DNA from 4 places in the Roseateles sp. GW821-FHT09B06 genome. Region 1 is predicted to be linked to each of the others. Evidence: predicted binding sites of a transcription regulator. Region 1 holds the regulator's gene; each other region holds the start of a gene.
The links. The regulator FNR, encoded in region 1, switches genes on or off when oxygen is low (the NO sensors DNR and NnrR bind a similar motif). The targets are predictions, from matches to a motif close to TTGATNNNNATCAA.
Positions count from the first base shown of each region.

Region 1 (4,205 bases):
AGGGCGACCGCCATGCGCGCATCAAGCTCGACGCGGCGCCCTGGGGGCTGAACAAGCTCTGGCGCAAGGGCGGCAAGCAGCTGGTCTGGATTGCCATCGGCCTGTGGACCGGCTTCAGCTTCGTCGGCTACTTCACGCCGATCAAGGAACTGGGCCGCGAGCTGCTGTCCTTCGGCCTAGGCCCCTGGGAATGGTTCTGGGTGCTGTTCTACGGCTTCGCCACCTATGGCAATGCCGGCTATATGCGCGAGCAGGTGTGCAAATACATGTGCCCCTACGCGCGTTTCCAGAGCGCGATGTTCGACCGTGACACGCTGATCATCAGCTATGACGCCGAGCGCGGCGAGCCGCGCGGTTCGCGCTCCAAGAAGGCCGATCTAAAGGCCCTGGGCCTGGGCTCCTGCATCGACTGCACGCTGTGCGTGCAGGTCTGCCCCACCGGCATCGACATCCGCAAGGGCCTGCAGTACGAGTGCATCGGCTGCGCGGCCTGCATCGACGTCTGCAATGACGTGATGGACAAGATGAGCTATCCGCGCGGCCTGATCCGTTACGACACCGAAAACGGCCTGGCCCAGCACCTGAGCCGCGCCCAGCGCTGGCGCCGTGTGCTGCGCCCGCGGGTGCTGATCTACGGTGCCGTGTTGCTGCTGCTCAGCGGTGCGATGCTGGCCGGCCTGGCGCTACGCGCGCCGTTCCGGGTCGATGTGCTGCGCGACCGCGCCGCGCTGGCGCGCCTGGTCGACGAGGGCCGGATCGAGAACATCTACCGCCTGCAGATCATGAATGCCACCGAGCGCGTGCAGCGCTACCGGGTCGGCGTCGAGGGCCTGCCCGGGCTGGCGCTGGCCAAGCCCCTGGAACTGGAACTGATGCCGGCCGAGGGGCGCTGGGTCGCGCTGGCGCTGCGCCTGCCGCCCGACAGCGCGGCCCGCGCCGGCGCCGGTGCCCATCCCATCCATTTCGAGATCCTGCGCGCGGCGGCGTCCGGCGCGGAGGCGAGCGCGGGCGATGACGCCCGCTCGGTGCGCGAGAAGTCCACCTTCGTGGTGCCGCGCTGAAGCACGCGAGTCAAAGGAGAGAGATCATGTCGAGCAAGCCCTCCGCGAGCCCCGCCGACCCGGCTGCGCCGCGCCCCTGGTGGCGCGAACGCATGATGTGGTTGGTGGTCGGCGGCCCCGGCGCCGTCGTGCTGGCCTCCATCGCCACCCTGGTGCTGGCCATCACCCATCCCGATCCGGTGATCGAGACCCGGGTCGGGCCCTCGGCCGACATGCGCCAGAGCCAGGCCCTGGAGCCGGCGGTCAAGGCGCGCAACCATGCGGCCACCGGCGCTGCTCGGCCTCGCTAGCATGGACGGCGCGGCCGGCCCGGTCGGGCAATCGCGGCCATCGCGGCAATCGCGCCGGCTGATGGCGGCGCTGTGGCCCTCGTTCCTGATGGCGGGCGTGCTGGAGGGGCTGCTGTTCAGCCTGCTGGACCCGGCCGTGCTGGCCGGACCGGCGGGCCTGTCCGCGACCGCGGTCTACAGCCTGGCCTTCCTGTGCTTCTGGGCGGTCACGGCCCTGACTTCGGGCCTGAGCCTGCTGCTGGCAGGCGAATGATCAGCAGTTCGTGCTGTTGATCAGGCGCTGCAGCCCGGCCTGGTCGAGGATGCGGATCTGGCGCTGCTTCACGTCCAGCAGGCCTTCCTCCTGGAACTTGGAGAAGGTGCGCGACACCGTTTCGAGCTTCAGGCCCAGATAGCTGCCGATCTCCTCGCGCGTCATGCGCAGCACCAGGCTGGAGGCCGAGAAGCCGCGCGCCTGCAGGCGCTGGGTCAGGTTCAGCAGGAAGGCCGCCAGGCGCTCCTCGGCGCGCATGCTGCCCAGCAGCAGCATCACGCCATGATCGCGCACGATCTCGCGGCTCATGATCTTGTGGAACTGGTGCTGCAGGTCGGTGAACTCGCGCGACAGCTCTTCCAGCTGGCCATAGGGGATCACGCAGACCTGGGAGTCCTCCAGCGCGACCGCGTCGCAGGAATGGCGGTCGTTGCTGATGCCGTCCAGCCCCAGCAGCTCGCCGGCCATCTGGAAGCCGGTCACCTGGTCGCGCCCGTCCTCTGCCGACACGCAGGTCTTGAAGAAGCCGGTGCGCACAGCGTACAGCGACTGGAAAGTGTCGCCGGTGCGGAACAGGGTGTCGCCGCGGGCCACGTTGCGGCGCGTGGCCACCAGGCTGTCGAGCTGCTCCAGATCCTGCTTCGACATGCCCACCGGCAGGCACAGCTCGCGCAGATTGCAGCTGGAGCAGGCCACCTTGAAGGGCTCGATCTTGATCGGGGGGATCGCGTTGGCGTTCCTGGCCGCCACCCGGCCGGAGCATTCGGCGCCGTTGGCGCTGGCGGGATCCTGCGAGGCTTCTATCGATGTGGACATGATGCTCCTTAAACTTGCAGCGATTGTTGTCGCGGTTTCTCGCATCGGGCTTGATGCACATCAAGGACCCTTTGCTGCCGGCTTGGCAAAGTGGGCCCATGCCTTCCTGCACAACAATTTCCACCGCCGGCCCGGTCATCAACCCGGAGCTGCTGCGCCGATACGATATTGCGGGGCCGCGCTACACCTCCTATCCGACCGCCGATCGCTTCGTCGAGGCCTTCACGGTCCAGCATTATGAACAGGCCCTGGCCCAGCGCGCCAGCGGGGCCCTGGTGGGCGGGGGGGCGCCGCTGTCGCTGTATGTGCATGTGCCCTTCTGCGAATCGGTCTGCTACTACTGCGCCTGCAACAAGGTCATCACCCGCCATCACGAGCGCGCCACCGAGTATCTGCAGGCCCTGGTCAGCGAGATGGACCTGACCCTGGCGCAACTGGGGCGTGCGCCGGCGGTGTCGCAGCTGCACCTGGGCGGCGGTTCGCCGACCTTTCTGAGCGATGCCGAACTGAGCCGCCTGATGCAGGACCTGCGCGAGCGCTTCCGGCTGGAGGCGGGTGCGGAAATCTCGATCGAGGTGGATCCGCGCACCGTCAGCACCGAACGCCTGGCGCATCTGCGGACCCTGGGCTTCAACCGGCTGAGCTTCGGCGTGCAGGATTTCGACCCGGCCGTGCAGCAGGCCGTGCACCGCCAGCAGAGCCACGCCGAGGTGGCGGCCCTGATGGGCGCAGCGCGCACATTGGGCTTCGAGTCCACCAATGTCGACCTGATCTACGGCCTGCCGCTGCAGACGCCGGCCTCCTTCGAGCGCACGGTCGCCCAGGTGGCGGCGCTCAGACCCGACCGCATCGCGCTCTACGGTTATGCGCATCTGCCGGAGCGCTTCAAGCCGCAACGGCGCATCGACAGTGCCCAGCTGCCCCAGGCCGGCGACAAGCTGGCGATGCTGTCGGGCGCGATCGCCGGCTTCATCGCCCAGGGCTACAGCTATATCGGCATGGACCATTTCGCGCTGCCCACCGACTCGCTGGCCGTGGCCAAGCGCCAGGGCCGGCTGCACCGCAACTTCCAGGGCTACAGCACCCAGGCCGACTGCGACCTGATCGGTCTGGGCGTCTCGGCCATCGGCCGGGTCGGCGCCACCTACAGCCAGAACGCCAAGACCCTGGACGAGTACTACGAGACGCTGCGCCAGGGGCGCCTGCCGGTGGTGCGCGGTCTGGCGCTGAACCGCGACGACCTGGTGCGGCGCGCGGTGATCATGGCCCTGATGTGCCAGGGGCGGGTGGAGTTCGAATCGATCGAACTGTCCCACCTGATCAAGGTGCCCGAGTATTTCCGCACCGAGCTGGAGCGCCTGGCGCCGCTGCAGGAGGCCGGCATGGTGATCCTGTCGCCGGGCGCCATCGAGGTGACCGCGCTGGGCTGGTACTTCGTGCGCGCGGTGGCGATGGTGTTCGACCGCTATCTGCAGGCCGACCGCACGCGCGCGCAGTTCTCCAAGATCATCTGACGGCGTCGCGGCATGGACGCTGCACTGCTCGCCTCCGCAGCCCTGATGGGCCTGGCCGGCTCCCCGCATTGCGTGGCGATGTGCGGTGCGGCCTGTGCCGGCCTGGCCGGCGGCGAACGGCGCGCCGCCTGGGGCTTCCAGCTGGCGCGGGGGGCGAGCTATGCGGTCGGCGGCACCCTGGCCGCGGCCAGCGCCGGCTGGGCCGCCCAACTGGGCCAGGCCAGCGCGCTGCTGCGGCCGTTGTGGGTGATGCTGCACATGGCGGCCTTTG
Region 1 covers NZ_JBWKPM010000050.1:110-4,314, reverse strand. The annotation lists gene ccoG (cytochrome c oxidase accessory protein CcoG) at 1-1,061, shown strand, start outside; gene AC07OQ_RS24090 (hypothetical protein) at 1,088-1,351, shown strand; gene AC07OQ_RS24085 (hypothetical protein) at 1,413-1,604, shown strand; gene fnr (fumarate/nitrate reduction transcriptional regulator Fnr) at 1,605-2,420, opposite strand; gene hemN (oxygen-independent coproporphyrinogen III oxidase) at 2,519-3,934, shown strand; partial or broken gene AC07OQ_RS24070 (urease accessory protein UreH domain-containing protein) at 3,947-4,205, shown strand, end outside.

Region 2 (4,205 bases), on a different contig from region 1:
CGCCGGCCGGGGCCGACTCGCCATAGCTGTCGATGCCGACGACGGCGGCGCAGCGGTACTTCCACCAGAAATCGGTGACGCCGGCCTCGACGGCCACGCGCGGCAGGCCCTCGGGCAGCACGCCGGCCTTGTACTTGGCATCCTGGCGGTCGAACACGCTGGTCGAGGGCATCGACACGACGCGCACCGCGATGCCGGCCACGGCCAGCTGCTGCTGCGCGGCCAGGGCCAGTTGCACCTCGGAGCCGGTGGCGATGATCACGGCCTGGGGCTTTTTCTTCTTCAGACCCACGGCGGCGGGCTCGCTCAGCACGTAGCCGCCCTTGGCGATCTCGTCCACCGCGGTCTTCGCGGCATAGGCCAGGTTCTGGCGCGACAGCGCCAGCACGCTGGGGCGCTGGGCGTTGCCGATCGCCATGGTCCAGGCGACGACCGTCTCGGTCGTGTCGGCCGGTCGCCAGACGTCCAGGCCGGGGATCAGGCGCAGGCTGGAGACATGCTCGATCGACTGGTGGGTCGGGCCGTCCTCGCCCAGGCCGATCGAGTCGTGCGTGAACACATGGATGACGCGCTGCTTCATCAGCGCGGCCATGCGGATCGCGTTGCGGCTGTAGTCGCTGAAGGTCAGGAAGGTGCCGCCGTAGGGGATGTAGCCGCCATGCAGGGCGAGGCCGTTCATGATCGCGGCCATGCCGAACTCGCGCACGCCGTAGTTGATGTGGCGGCCGCCGTTGGCGCCGCCGTCGGCTTCCAGGCGGAAGGCCGGCGTGCTCTTGGTGTTGGTCAGGTTCGAGCCGGTCAGGTCGGCGCTGCCGCCCAGCAGCTCGGGCAGCGCGGCGGTGAAATGCTCCAGCGCCAGCTGGCTGGCCTTGCGGCTGGCCACGGTCTGGGCCTCGCCATGGGCCTTGACGACCGCGTCCACCGCCACCTGCGCGAAGTTCTCCGGCAGCACGCCGGCCATGCGGCGCTGGAACTCGGCGGCCAGCTCGGGATGGGCCTCGGCATAGGCGTCGAAGCGCGCGTCCCAGTCGCTCTCCAGCTTGGCGCCGGCGTCCTTGGCGTCCCAGGCGGCGTAGACCTCGGCCGGCAGGTGGAAGGGCTCGTGCACCCAGCCCAGCGCATCGCGGGTCAGCATGATCTCCTCCGGGCCGAGCGGCTCGCCATGGGCCTTGGCGGTGTTGGCGCGGTTCGGCGAGCCCTTGCCGATATGGGTCTTGGCGATCACCAGCGAGGGCTTGTCGCTGCTCTGCTTGGCCCGGGCGATGGCGGCGTCCACCGCGTCGACATCATGGCCGTCCACCGGGCCCACCACGTTCCAGCCATAGGCCCCGAAGCGCTTGGCCGTGTCGTCGATGAACCAGGGCTCGACCTGGCCGTCGATCGAGATGCCGTTGTCGTCGTAGATCGCGATCAGCTTGTTCAGCTTCCAGGCGCCGGCCAGCGCGCAGGCCTCGTGGCTGATGCCCTCCATCAGGCAGCCGTCGCCCAGGAAGGCGTAGGTGTGGTGGTCGACGACCCGGTGCTGCTCGCGGTTGAACTCCTTGGCCAGCATCTTCTCGGCCAGCGCCAGGCCCACCGCATTGGTGATGCCCTGGCCCAGCGGGCCGGTGGTGGTCTCGACGCCGGGGGTGATGCCCACCTCGGGATGGCCCGGGGTCTTGCTGTGCAGCTGGCGGAAGGCCTTCAGCTCGGCCATCGGCAGCTCGTAGCCCGTCAGGTGCAGCAGCGCATAGATCAGCATCGAGCCATGGCCGTTGCTCAGCACGAAGCGGTCGCGGTCGGCCCAGTGCGGGTTGGCCGGGTTGTGGCGCAGGTGGCGGCCCCACAGCGCGACGGCGATGTCGGCCATGCCCATCGGCGCTCCGGGATGGCCGGAATTGGCCTGCTGCACGGCGTCCATCGCCAATGCGCGGATGGCATTGGCCATCAGGGTGGGTTTGCTTGCAGCAGCGGTGTCGGCCATGGTCGAGGGCAGGAGTTGCGGGTGGGAAAACCCGGGATTTTACTTGGGTGCCGGATCCACCCCGGCTTGACCTGGAGCAAGGCCCTGGCGGGCGGCCGGCCTCAGGCTTGAGCCTGCAGCAGTCGCAGGAGCACGCCCATGGAGCCCAAGACCCTTCAGATCATCCGTGCCGAGCATGGTGCGCTGGCCGCGATGCTGCACACGCTGCTCCTGATGGCGCGCCGGCCGCGGCCCGATTTCGACGCGCTGCGCGCGATGCTGTTCTATGTGGACGAGTTCCCCGAGCGCCTGCACCACCCCAAGGAAAGCGAGCTGCTGTTCGCGCGGCTGCGGGCGCTGGCGCCGCAGGCCCGCGAACTGCTCGACCAGCTGGACGCCGAGCACGAACGCGGCGAGCGCGCCGTGCGCGCGCTGCAGCATGCCTTGCTGGCCTACGAGCTGCTCGGGGCGCCGCGCCGCGAGGCCTTCGAGAGCGCCGCGCAGCGCTATGTCGACGCCTATCTGCGGCACATGGCCCTGGAGGAACGCGAGGTCCTGCCGCTGGCACAGCGCGTGCTGGGTCCCGCGGACTGGATCGAGCTCGACGCCGCCTTCGCCGCCAACCGCGACCCGCTGACCGGCCACGCACCGGAGGAGATGTATCAGGATCTGTTTCAGCGCATCCTGCGTCTGACACCGGCGCCGCTGGGCCTGGGCATGCCCCCCACCGCCTGAGCCGCGCCGCCCGGCCCGGCGGCACCCGCCGGCGCGGGGGGGTATTTGAGAGCGCGCGGCCCTGGCATAGACTGCGGCCATCCTCATTCGACAGCGGCAGGGAGACGGCATGACCGTAACCGCGTCAGAGCAGGCCACGATCTTGTTCGTGGACGACGAGTCCTCGATCCTCAGCGCGCTGCGGCGCCTGTTCCGGCCCGAGGGCTATCGGGTGTTGCTGGCCGAAAACGCCGCCGCCGGCTTGGCCCTGCTCGAGACGGAAGCCGTGGACCTGGTGGTGTCGGACATGCGCATGCCCGCGATGGACGGCGCGCAGTTCCTCGAACAGGTGCGCCAGCGCTGGCCCGAGCTGGTGCGCATCCTGCTGACCGGCTATGCCGACATCAGCGCCACCATCGCCGCCATCAACCGCGGCGAGATCCACCGCTACATCGCCAAGCCCTGGGAGGACCAGGACCTGCTGCTGGTCGTGCGCGAGGGCCTGGAGCGGCGCCGCCTGGCGCGCGAGAACCGGCGGCTGCAGCAGCTCACCACCGAACAGAACGAGCAGCTGCAGGCCGCCAACAGCTCGCTGGAGCGCCGCGTGCTGGCGCGCACCCAGGAGATCGCCCAGGTCAACAGCTTTCTGGAGCAGACCTATGCCGAGCTGGAGCAGCAGTTCCTGCTCTCGCTCGACGTGTTCGGCGGCCTGCTGGAGCTGCGCGAGGGCGGCAGCGCCGGCCATTCGCGCCGGGTGGCGCTGCTGGCGCGCCGCATCGCCGAGCGCCTGGGTCAGGACTCGAGCGTCTGCCTGGACGTTTTCAGCGCCGGCCTGCTGCACGAGATCGGCAAGATCGGCCTGCCCGACGCCCTGTTGCGCAAACCGGTCTCGCTGATGAACGGCGAAGAGCTGGCACGCTACCGCCAGCACAGCCTGAATGCCGAGGCCGCCCTGCTGGCCCTGCCGCGGCTGCAACGCGCCGCGCGCCTCGTGCGCTGGCAGGACGAGCGCACCGACGGCCGCGGCCATCCCGACGGGCTGGGCGGCGCCGAGCTGCCGCTGGCGGCCCAGGCCCTGGGCCTGGCCGCCCATTTCCACGGCCTGCTCTCCGGCCGCCTGGCCCAGAAGCGGCCGAGCAGCGCCGAGGCCGCCGCCGTGATCGCCAACGGTGCCGGCCTGCGCTACGAGCCGGCCGTCGTGCTGGCCTTCCAGCAGGTGCTGGCCGAGGCGCCGCCGGACGAGGACGATGACGTCCTGATCCCGGCCGCCGAGCTGCGCCCGGGCATGGTGCTGGCGCGCAACCTGCTGAGCCCGCAGGGCACCCTGCTGCTGGCGACCGGCTTCTGCTTCGACGCCCAGAGGGTGCGGCAGATCCACGAGTTCATCGAGCGCGCGGGCTTCAAGCTGAGCCTGCATGTGCGCCGGCCCACCCTCGCCACGCCACCGGAGCCCGCCCATCATGAAACCGCGCATCCTGCTCGTTGACGACGAACCCCATGTCCTCAGCGCGCTGCAGCGCAGTCTGCGCCTGGGCCAGCGCGAGCAGGG
Region 2 covers NZ_JBWKPM010000047.1:16,518-20,722, reverse strand. The annotation lists gene tkt (transketolase) at 1-1,963, opposite strand, end outside; gene AC07OQ_RS23905 (hemerythrin domain-containing protein) at 2,102-2,677, shown strand; gene nosR (response regulator c-di-GMP phosphodiesterase, NosR family) at 2,787-4,142, shown strand; gene AC07OQ_RS23895 (response regulator) at 4,117-4,205, shown strand, end outside.
Region 2: AC07OQ_RS23905 (hemerythrin domain-containing protein) is a predicted target of FNR. The motif match lies at 2,030-2,043, and genes of this name have one in related genera.

Region 3 (4,205 bases), on a different contig from region 1:
AATCCGGCGCTGCCTTTTCGTACATTGGCTTGCCAAGTCCGGAAGGAGAAGGCCATGCCCGTGCAAGCATTCACCAGGTCCGTCCCGCTGAGCCTCGGCGTCGAGCTGGAGCTGCAGCTGATCGATCCGATCAACCGCGACCTCAAGCCCGCGGCCATCGAACTGCTGGCGCGGCTCGAGAACGCCGCGCTGCCCGGCATGGTGTCGCCGGAGATCACGCTGTCGATGATCGAGATCTGCACCGCCGTCTGCGCCGGCTACGGCGATGTGCTGGAGCAGCTGCGCTTCACGCGCGACGCCCTGTTGGACGCCGCCAAGCCGCTGAAGGTGGATCTCTGCGGCGGCGGCACGCATCCCTTCCAGCAATGGACCCAGCGCGAGATCTACGACAAGCCGCGCTTCAAGCAGATCACGGGCCTGTACGGCTATCTGGCCAAGCAGTTCACGGTGTTCGGCCAGCATATCCACATCGGCTGCCCGGATGGCGACAGCGCGCTGTGGCTGCTGCAGGCGATGAGCCGCTATGTGCCGTACTTCATCGCGCTGGCCGCGTCCTCGCCCTATGTGCAGGGCGAGGACACGGCCTTCCAGTCGGCGCGGCTGAACACGGTGTTCGCCTTCCCGCTGTCGGGCCAGGCCCCGTTCGAGCTGCGCTGGGAGGATTTCGGCCGCTATTTCGAGCGCATGGAGCGCACCGGCATCGTCGCCAGCATGAAGGATTTCTACTGGGACATCCGGCCCAAGCCCGAGTACGGCACGATCGAGATCCGTGTGCTGGATACGCCGCTGACGGTGGGCCGGGCCGCGGCGCTGGCCGGCTTCGCGCAATGCCTGGCGGCCTGGCTGATGGAGGAGAAGCCGGTGAAGCCGCATGCCGACGATCAGCTGGTCTATACCTACAACCGCTTCCAGGCCTGCCGCTTCGGTCTGGACGCGGTGCTGGTCGACCCGCAGAGTAACGAGCAGTATGTGCTGGGCGAACGGCTGCCGCGGCTGCTGCGGGTCTTGATGCCGGTGGCCGAGCGGCTCGGAGCGCTGCCGGCGCTGGAGCATCTGGCCGATCTGGTGGCGTGGCGCAAGGGCGATGCCGATTGGCTGCGCGGCCTGCGGGCCGGTGGGCGCAGCCTGCCCGGTGTGGTGGCCGCGGCCTGTGAGCGCTGGGCGTCCGACTGAGCTCGTTTCATCGGCTCTCATCGGCTCTTGGTACGTCTCGGCGCCACGCCGCGATCCGGAAGCGGGCCTGGCCGATCAGGCCGGCACCGCTCGGCACCAGGGCGGTGGCCAGCGCCGCCTCGCGCACCTCGGCCACCGACTGCTCGACCTGCCGCACCGTCTGGCGGCCCAGGGGCGTGAGCAGGATGGCCTTGGCGCGGCGGTCCGAGCCCTGTTCCCGGCTGTCACGTGTTTTTGTCGGCGGACGGCGGGGACTTGATCGACCGCAGGGTGCCGTAGCCGGAGTCCGGCAGGCGCGGCCGGTCGGCCTCCTCGGCGCTGAGCGGCTGCACCTCGACCAGGCTGGCCCGGCAGCGGCGGGTCAGCTGCTGGTAGGTCTCGGTGCCTTCCTTCTTCCAGCGCATCTCGTCCTCGGACAGTGCTCGCATCACCTTGGCCGGCAGGCCGGCGATCAGCGACTTCTCGGGCAGCTTCTGGCCGGCGCGCACGAAGGCGCAGGCGGCGACGATGCTGCAGGGACCGACCTCGGCCTCGTCCATCACCACGGCGTTCATGCCCACCAGGGCGTCATGCCTGACCACGCAGCCATGCAGCACCGCGCCATGGCCGATATGGCCATTGACCTCGACCAGGGTCTCGGACTTCGGGAAGCCGTGGATCACGCAGCTGTCCTGCACGTTCGCGCCCTCCTGCAGCACGATGCGGCCGAAGTCGCCGCGCAGCGACGCGCAGGGGCCGACATAGCAGCCGGGGCCGACGACCACGTCGCCGATCAGCACGGCGGTGGGATGCACATGAGCGCTGGGGTGGACGACCGGCGTGACGCCGTCGATGGCATAGCAGGGCATGGGTGTGTTCCTTGTCGGACCTCGGGTTAATCCGAGGAAGTTCAGGGGTCTTGGGACTTGCGCCAAATCAAGCGCGACCTTACGATCTACCGACCGGTCGGTCAATAGTGTTTGACCGACGGCAAAGACAGACGAGTGGAGCGAGACAAACCATGACTGCCACCCCAGAAGCGCTGCTGATCACGAGCCAGGAGGGTGCGGTGCGCACCCTGACGCTGAACCGCCCGGCGGCGCTGAATGCCTTCACCACCGGCCTGCTGGTGCAGTTGCGCGAGGCCCTGGAGGCCGCGGCCGAGGATGCCGGTGTGCGCTGCGTGGTGATCACCGGCGCCGGGCGCGGCTTCAGCGCCGGCCAGGACCTGTCGGATGCGCTGATCAAGCCGCCGCAGGAGCCCGGCGACCAGCCCAAGGACATCGGCCATCTGCTGGACAACTACTACATCCCGCTGGCGCTGCGCCTGCGGGCCATGCCCGTCCCCGTGATCGCCGCGGTGAACGGCGTGGCCGCCGGTGCCGGCGCCAGCCTGGCGCTGAGCTGCGATCTGGTGCTGGCGGCCGAGGGCGCCAGCTTCATCCAGGCCTTTTCCAAGATCGGCCTGATTCCCGACTGCGGCGGCACCTGGCTGCTGCCGCGCCTGGTGGGGCGCGCCAAGGCGCTGGAGCTGGCCCTGCTGGGTGACAAGCTGCCGGCCGCCGAGGCGCAGGCCATGGGCCTGATCTACCGCGCCGTGCCCGATGCCGAGCTGCCGGCCACGGCCCAGGCGCTGGCGCAGAAGCTGGCGCAGATGCCGGTGAAGGCGCTGGCCGCGACGCGCCAGGCCTTCGACGAAGGCCTGCTGATGGATTACGAGAGCGCGCTGAAGAGCGAGTCCCTGCTGCAGAGCCGCCTGGGCTTCGGCACCGACTATCTGGAGGGTACCAATGCCTTCCTGCAGAAGCGCAAGCCCAGCTTCACCGACCGCTGAACGCCATGACGCCACAGCAAATTGCGGAAGCGGTGCGCGATGGCATGCTCGCCAAGGACCGTGCCACCAAGGCCCTGGGCATGGAGATCCGGGCCGTCGGGCCGGGCACCGCCACGCTGGCGATGACGGTGCGCGAGGACATGCTCAATGGTTTCGACATCTGTCATGGCGGCCTGGTCACGACCCTGGCCGACTCGGCCTTCGCCTTCGCCTGCAACTCGTACAACGAGGTGACGGTGGCCTCGGGCTTTGCCATCGACATCATGGCCCCCAGCCGGGCCGGAGACCGGCTGACCGCCGAGGCCCGCGAGGTCTCGCTGGCCGGCCGGACCGGCGTCTACGACATCAGCGTGCGCAACCAGCGCGACGAACTCATTGCGGTGTTCAGAGGCCGCTCCTACCGCATCAAGGGCAGGCCCGTCGTGCCCAACCTTGTGCCGGGACCGGCCGACTGAACCGAGGAGACAAGACATCATGCCCGTGAAGACCCCCGCCCCCGGCGACCTGGAGACTATCGAGAAGGCCAGCCGCGACGAGTTGCAGGCCCTGCAGCTGCAGCGCCTGAAGTGGACGCTCAAGCATGCCTACGAGAACGTGCCGCACTACAGGGCCGCCTTCGACGCCAAGGGCGTGCATCCCGACGACCTGAAGAGCCTGGCCGACCTGGCCAAGTTTCCGTTCACGACCAAGAAGGACCTGCGCGACAACTACCCCTTCGGCATGTTCGCCGTGCCGCGCGAGAAGGTCTCGCGCATCCATGCCAGCTCGGGCACGACCGGCAAGCCGACCGTCGTGGGCTACACCGCCAAGGACATCGACACCTGGGCGAACCTGGTGGCGCGCTCGATCCGCGCCTCCGGCGGCCGGCCCGGCGACATCATCCATATCGCCTATGGCTATGGCCTGTTCACCGGCGGCCTGGGCGCGCATTACGGTGCCGAGCGCGCCGGCTGCACCGTGATCCCGATGTCCGGCGGCCAGACCGAGAAGCAGGTGCAGCTGATCCAGGACTTCAGGCCCGACATCATCATGGTCACACCGAGCTATATGCAGGTGATCGTCGAGGAGTTCGCGCGCCAGGGCCTGGACGCGCGGGAGTCATCGCTGAAGGTCGGCATCTTCGGCGCCGAGCCCTGGACCGAGGCGATGCGCCGCGAGATCGAGCACAAGGCCGGCATCGACGCGGTCGACATCTACGGCCTCTCCGAGGTGATGGGCC
Region 3 covers NZ_JBWKPM010000017.1:38,590-42,794, reverse strand. The annotation lists gene AC07OQ_RS15465 (YbdK family carboxylate-amine ligase) at 55-1,173, shown strand; gene AC07OQ_RS15460 (phenylacetic acid degradation protein PaaY) at 1,398-2,021, opposite strand; gene AC07OQ_RS15455 (enoyl-CoA hydratase-related protein) at 2,174-2,986, shown strand; gene paaI (hydroxyphenylacetyl-CoA thioesterase PaaI) at 2,992-3,441, shown strand; gene paaK (phenylacetate--CoA ligase PaaK) at 3,461-4,205, shown strand, end outside.
Region 3: AC07OQ_RS15460 (phenylacetic acid degradation protein PaaY) is a predicted target of FNR. The motif match lies at 2,079-2,092, and genes of this name have one in related genera.

Region 4 (4,205 bases), on a different contig from region 1:
GCTGGCCCTGTCGCTGTGGTTCTATTCGATCGGCAAGCTGCCGCTGGCCACCGCGATGACCCTGAACTACATGTCCTCGGTCTGGATGGCGCTGTTCCTGATCGGCGGTGCGGTGATGCTGGGCAGCGCGCGGGTCGACGGTCGCCTGGTCGGCGCCGTGCTGCTGGGCTTCGTCGGCGTGGCCCTGATCCTGCGGCCGACGATCGACCAGCAGCAGCTCTGGCATGGCCTGGCCGGCCTGCTGTCCGGCATGCTGTCGGCGCTGGCCTATCTGCAGGTCACCTCGCTGGGTCGCGCCGGCGAGCCCGAGATCCGCATCGTGTTCTATTTCTCGGCGGGCGGCGTGATCGCCGGCGCCCTCAGCACCCTGGCCGCCGGCGAATGGCATGCCCATGGCCTCAAGGGCGCCGCCCTGCTGCTGGCCGTCGGCCTGCTGGCCACCACGGCCCAGCTGCTGATGACGCGCGCCTATGGCACCGGCAAGACCCTGGTCAACGCCAGCCTGCAATACTTGGGCATCGTGTTCTCTTTCATCTATGGTGTGGCCCTGTTCAAGGATGCCATCACCTGGAGCGCGCTGGCCGGCATGGCGCTGATCGTCGGCGCCGGACTGGCCGCCACCCTGCTGCGCGCGCGCAGCACCCCCAAGGACAGCCAACATTCCGTCACCGAATCATGAGCGACGCTTACCAAACCCTGATCTCCGTCTCCCAGCTGCAGGCCCTGCGGGCTGGCGCCCGCCCGCTGCTGCTGCTGGACCTCGGCTTCGACCTGGCCGACACCGCCGCCGGCGAAACTGCCCATGCCCAGGGCCATCTGCCCGGCGCCCATTACCTGCACCTGGACCGCGACCTGAGCGCGCCCAAGACGGGCACCGATGGGAAGTTCCGGGGCCGCCACCCGCTGCCCGAGCGCATGGCCTTCGCCGCGCGCCTCGCCGGCCTGGGCCTGAATGCCGACACCCAGGTGGTCTGCTACGACGCCCAGGGCGGCGTCTACGCGGCGCGCGCCTGGTGGATGCTGCGCTGGCTGGGGCACGGCGCGGCGGCCGTGCTGGACGGGGGCCTGCAGGCCTGGACGGCCGCAGGGGGAGCCCTGGAAACCGCCGTGCCGACGGCCCATGCCGGAGACTTCCGGCCCGGCACTCCGCTGGTCGAGGCCCTGGACGCCGACACGCTGCAGGCCGGCCTGGGCCGCTTGCGCCTGATCGATGCGCGCGCGCCGGAGCGCTTTCGTGGCGAGGTCGAGCCGCTGGACCGCCAGGCCGGCCATATCCCCGGCGCCAGCAACCGCCTGTTCAAGCTGAACCTGGCCGAGAACGGCCTGTTCAAGCCCGCCGCGCAGCTGAAGCAAGAATTCGAGGCCCTGCTGCCCCCGCAGGACGCCGCGGGCGTGGTGCACCAGTGCGGCTCGGGCGTCACCGCCTGTCACAACCTGCTGGCCATGGAATATGCGGGGCTGCTAGGCTCAAAACTCTATCCGGGCTCCTGGAGTGAATGGTCGGCCGATCCGCGCCGCCCGATTGCAAAAGCCTGACGCAAGAACCTGACGGCCCATGCCCAAAGACCAAGGCTTGACGTAAAGCAAGACAAGCGCGCTCGCGCGAGGCAAGATAACTCCAGGGTCCGAGCCCGGGCCTGCAAGGAGGTTTGCCATGTTCAAGCGCATCGTCATTCCCACCGACGGCTCCGACATCACCGCCAAGGCGGTCGACACCGCCATTGCGATGGCCAAGGTCCACGGCGCCCGGCTCTATGCCGTCAGCGTCAAGGAGCCCTTCCCCTACAGCGCGGTCTCGGAGATGCAGCCCACCCCGCCGCAGGAGTTCTTCGACGCTCAGGAGCGCATCGCCGCCGCGCGGGTCCGCACCGTGGCGAGCGCGGCCGAGGCCGCCGGCGTGCCCTGCGAGGGCCACACGGTCGAGGCCCTGCACGCCTGGGAGGCCATCATCGAATATGCCGGGCGCAACGAGGCCGACCTCGTCGTGATGGCCTCGCATGGCCGGCGCGGCTTCCAGGCCCTGCTGCTGGGCAGCGAGACGCAGAAGCTATTGACCCACTGCACGATCCCGGTCCTGGTGGTGCGTTAGAAACCACTCCCTACGCGCTGCGCGCGCCCCCTCAAGGGGGCACGCCCGTAGGACCGGCAGAGCCGGATCCTCGGGCGTCGCTGGGTTTGGATAGCGCTGCTCAGTGGGAATGGGCGCCGCCCGAGACGGCGAGCACGAGCGACAGCCCGGCCGCCAGCCAGGCCAGCTGGGCCAGCGTCTCGCGCCAGGGCAGGCGGCGCTGCAGTTGCGGGATCAGGTCCGCCACCGCCACATAGATGAAGCTGCTCGAGGCCACCACCAGCAGGTAGGGAAACAAGGCCTCCCAGGCGCCGACCACGAAGTAGCCGAGGATGCCGCCCAGCACCGCGGCCAGACCGGAGATCGCGTTGTAGACCAGGGCGCGGACGCGCGTGAAACCGGCATTCAGCAGCACGATGTAGTCGCCCACCTCCTGCGGGATTTCGTGCGCGATGATGGCCAGCGAGGTGGCCACGCCCAGGCGCGTGTCGGCCAGGAAGGCGGCGGCGATGATGATGCCGTCGCAGAAGTTGTGGATCGAGTCGCCCACCAGCACCGACAGGCCGCCGCGGCCGGCCTGCTCGGAGTCGAAATGGTGGTGATGGTGGTGGCCGTCGCCCTCGTGATGGTGGGTATGGCGGTACAGCTCGGCCTTCTCCAGCAGGAAGAAGAACATCAGGCCGGCCAGCAGGGTCAGGAACAGCTCGTGCGGGCTGGCCTGGCCCTCGAAGGCCTCGGGCAGCACATGCAGCAGCGCCGTGCCCAGCAGCACGCCGGTCGACAGGCTGACCAGATGCTTGACCACCCGGCCCAGCAGGCTGACGGTCAGGCTGGCGGCGATCAGCACCGACAACAGCCCGCCGATCAGGGTCGCGAGCACGATGTAGAAAAGGGTCATGGGGTTCCCGTCAGACAAAAAACAAACCGCGCCCCGCTGAGCTCGGGCGCGGTTTGCTGGCGAACAAGGCCCGGCGTTCAGGCCACGCCGTTGGCCTTGAACCAGGCCAGGCAGCGCTTCCATCCGTCCTCGGCCGCCTCCTTGCGATAGCTGGGGCGATAGTCGGCATGGAAGGCGTGCGGCGCGTCCGCATAGACATGGAACTCGCTGCGCTTGGCGGCCGCCGAGCCTTGGGCCAGGGCGGTCTTCATTTTATCCACCGTGTCAAGCGGGATGCCGGGGTCCTGGCCGCCATAGAGGCCCAGCACCGCCCCGTGCAACTGGCCGGCCAGGTCCACGGGGTGCCTGGGTGTCAGCGGCGTGGCGTTGCCCACCAGGCGGCCGTACCAGGCCACGCCGGCCTTCAGCCCGGGGTTGTGCGCCGCGTAGAGCCAGGTGATGCGGCCACCCCAGCAGAAGCCGGTGATGCCCAGCTTGGCGATATCGCCCCCCTGCGCCTTGGCCCAGGCCACCGTAGCGTCCAGATCGCGCATCACCTGCTCGTCCGGCACCTTGTTGATCACCTCGGCCACCAGCTTGGCGATCTCGCCGTAGCTGCCGGCATCGCCCTGGCGCACGAACAGCTCGGGCGCGATCGCCAGATAGCCCTGCCTGGCGAAGCGCCGCGCCACGTCCGCGATGTGCTCGTGCACGCCGAAGATCTCGCTGACCACCAGCACCACCGGCGGGTTCTTGGCACCGGCCGGCTGGGCGCGGTAGGCCGGCATCTTGAACTCGCCCACCGGGATCATGACCTCGCCGACCTCGAGGCCCTGCGCATCGGTCTTGAGGGTCTGGGCCGTCACCGGCAGCACGGCGGCCGCGAAACCGCTGCCGACCGTGGTGCGCACGAAATCGCGGCGGTTGAAGTCACGGCCGGGGGCCAAGCTGTCCACATCGTTCTTCAGCATCGTCATTGCTCCTGTCGGGGGGCCGGGGAAAGCTGACGCATTCTAGGCAGGCACGCCGAACTCTGCAGGAGTTCGTCATGGGTTTGCCGCGACAATCGCGGCCATGATTTTGCCCACGAGCACTTCCCCCGCCGCCCTTGCCGCCATCGACATGGGCTCCAACAGCTTCCGGCTGGAGATCGCCCAGCTGCAGCGCGGCCGCTACAAGCGCCTCACCTACCTGAAGGAAACCGTCAGACTGGGGGCAGGTCTTGACGCCGAGGGCATGCTGACCGAGGCCGCCATGCAG
Region 4 covers NZ_JBWKPM010000005.1:46,919-51,123, forward strand. The annotation lists gene AC07OQ_RS06165 (DMT family transporter) at 1-679, shown strand, start outside; gene AC07OQ_RS06170 (sulfurtransferase) at 676-1,536, shown strand; gene AC07OQ_RS06175 (universal stress protein) at 1,655-2,089, shown strand; gene AC07OQ_RS06180 (ZIP family metal transporter) at 2,190-2,966, opposite strand; gene AC07OQ_RS06185 (dienelactone hydrolase family protein) at 3,044-3,916, opposite strand; gene AC07OQ_RS06190 (Ppx/GppA phosphatase family protein) at 4,020-4,205, shown strand, end outside.
Region 4: AC07OQ_RS06175 (universal stress protein) is a predicted target of FNR. The motif match lies at 1,574-1,587, and genes of this name have one in related genera.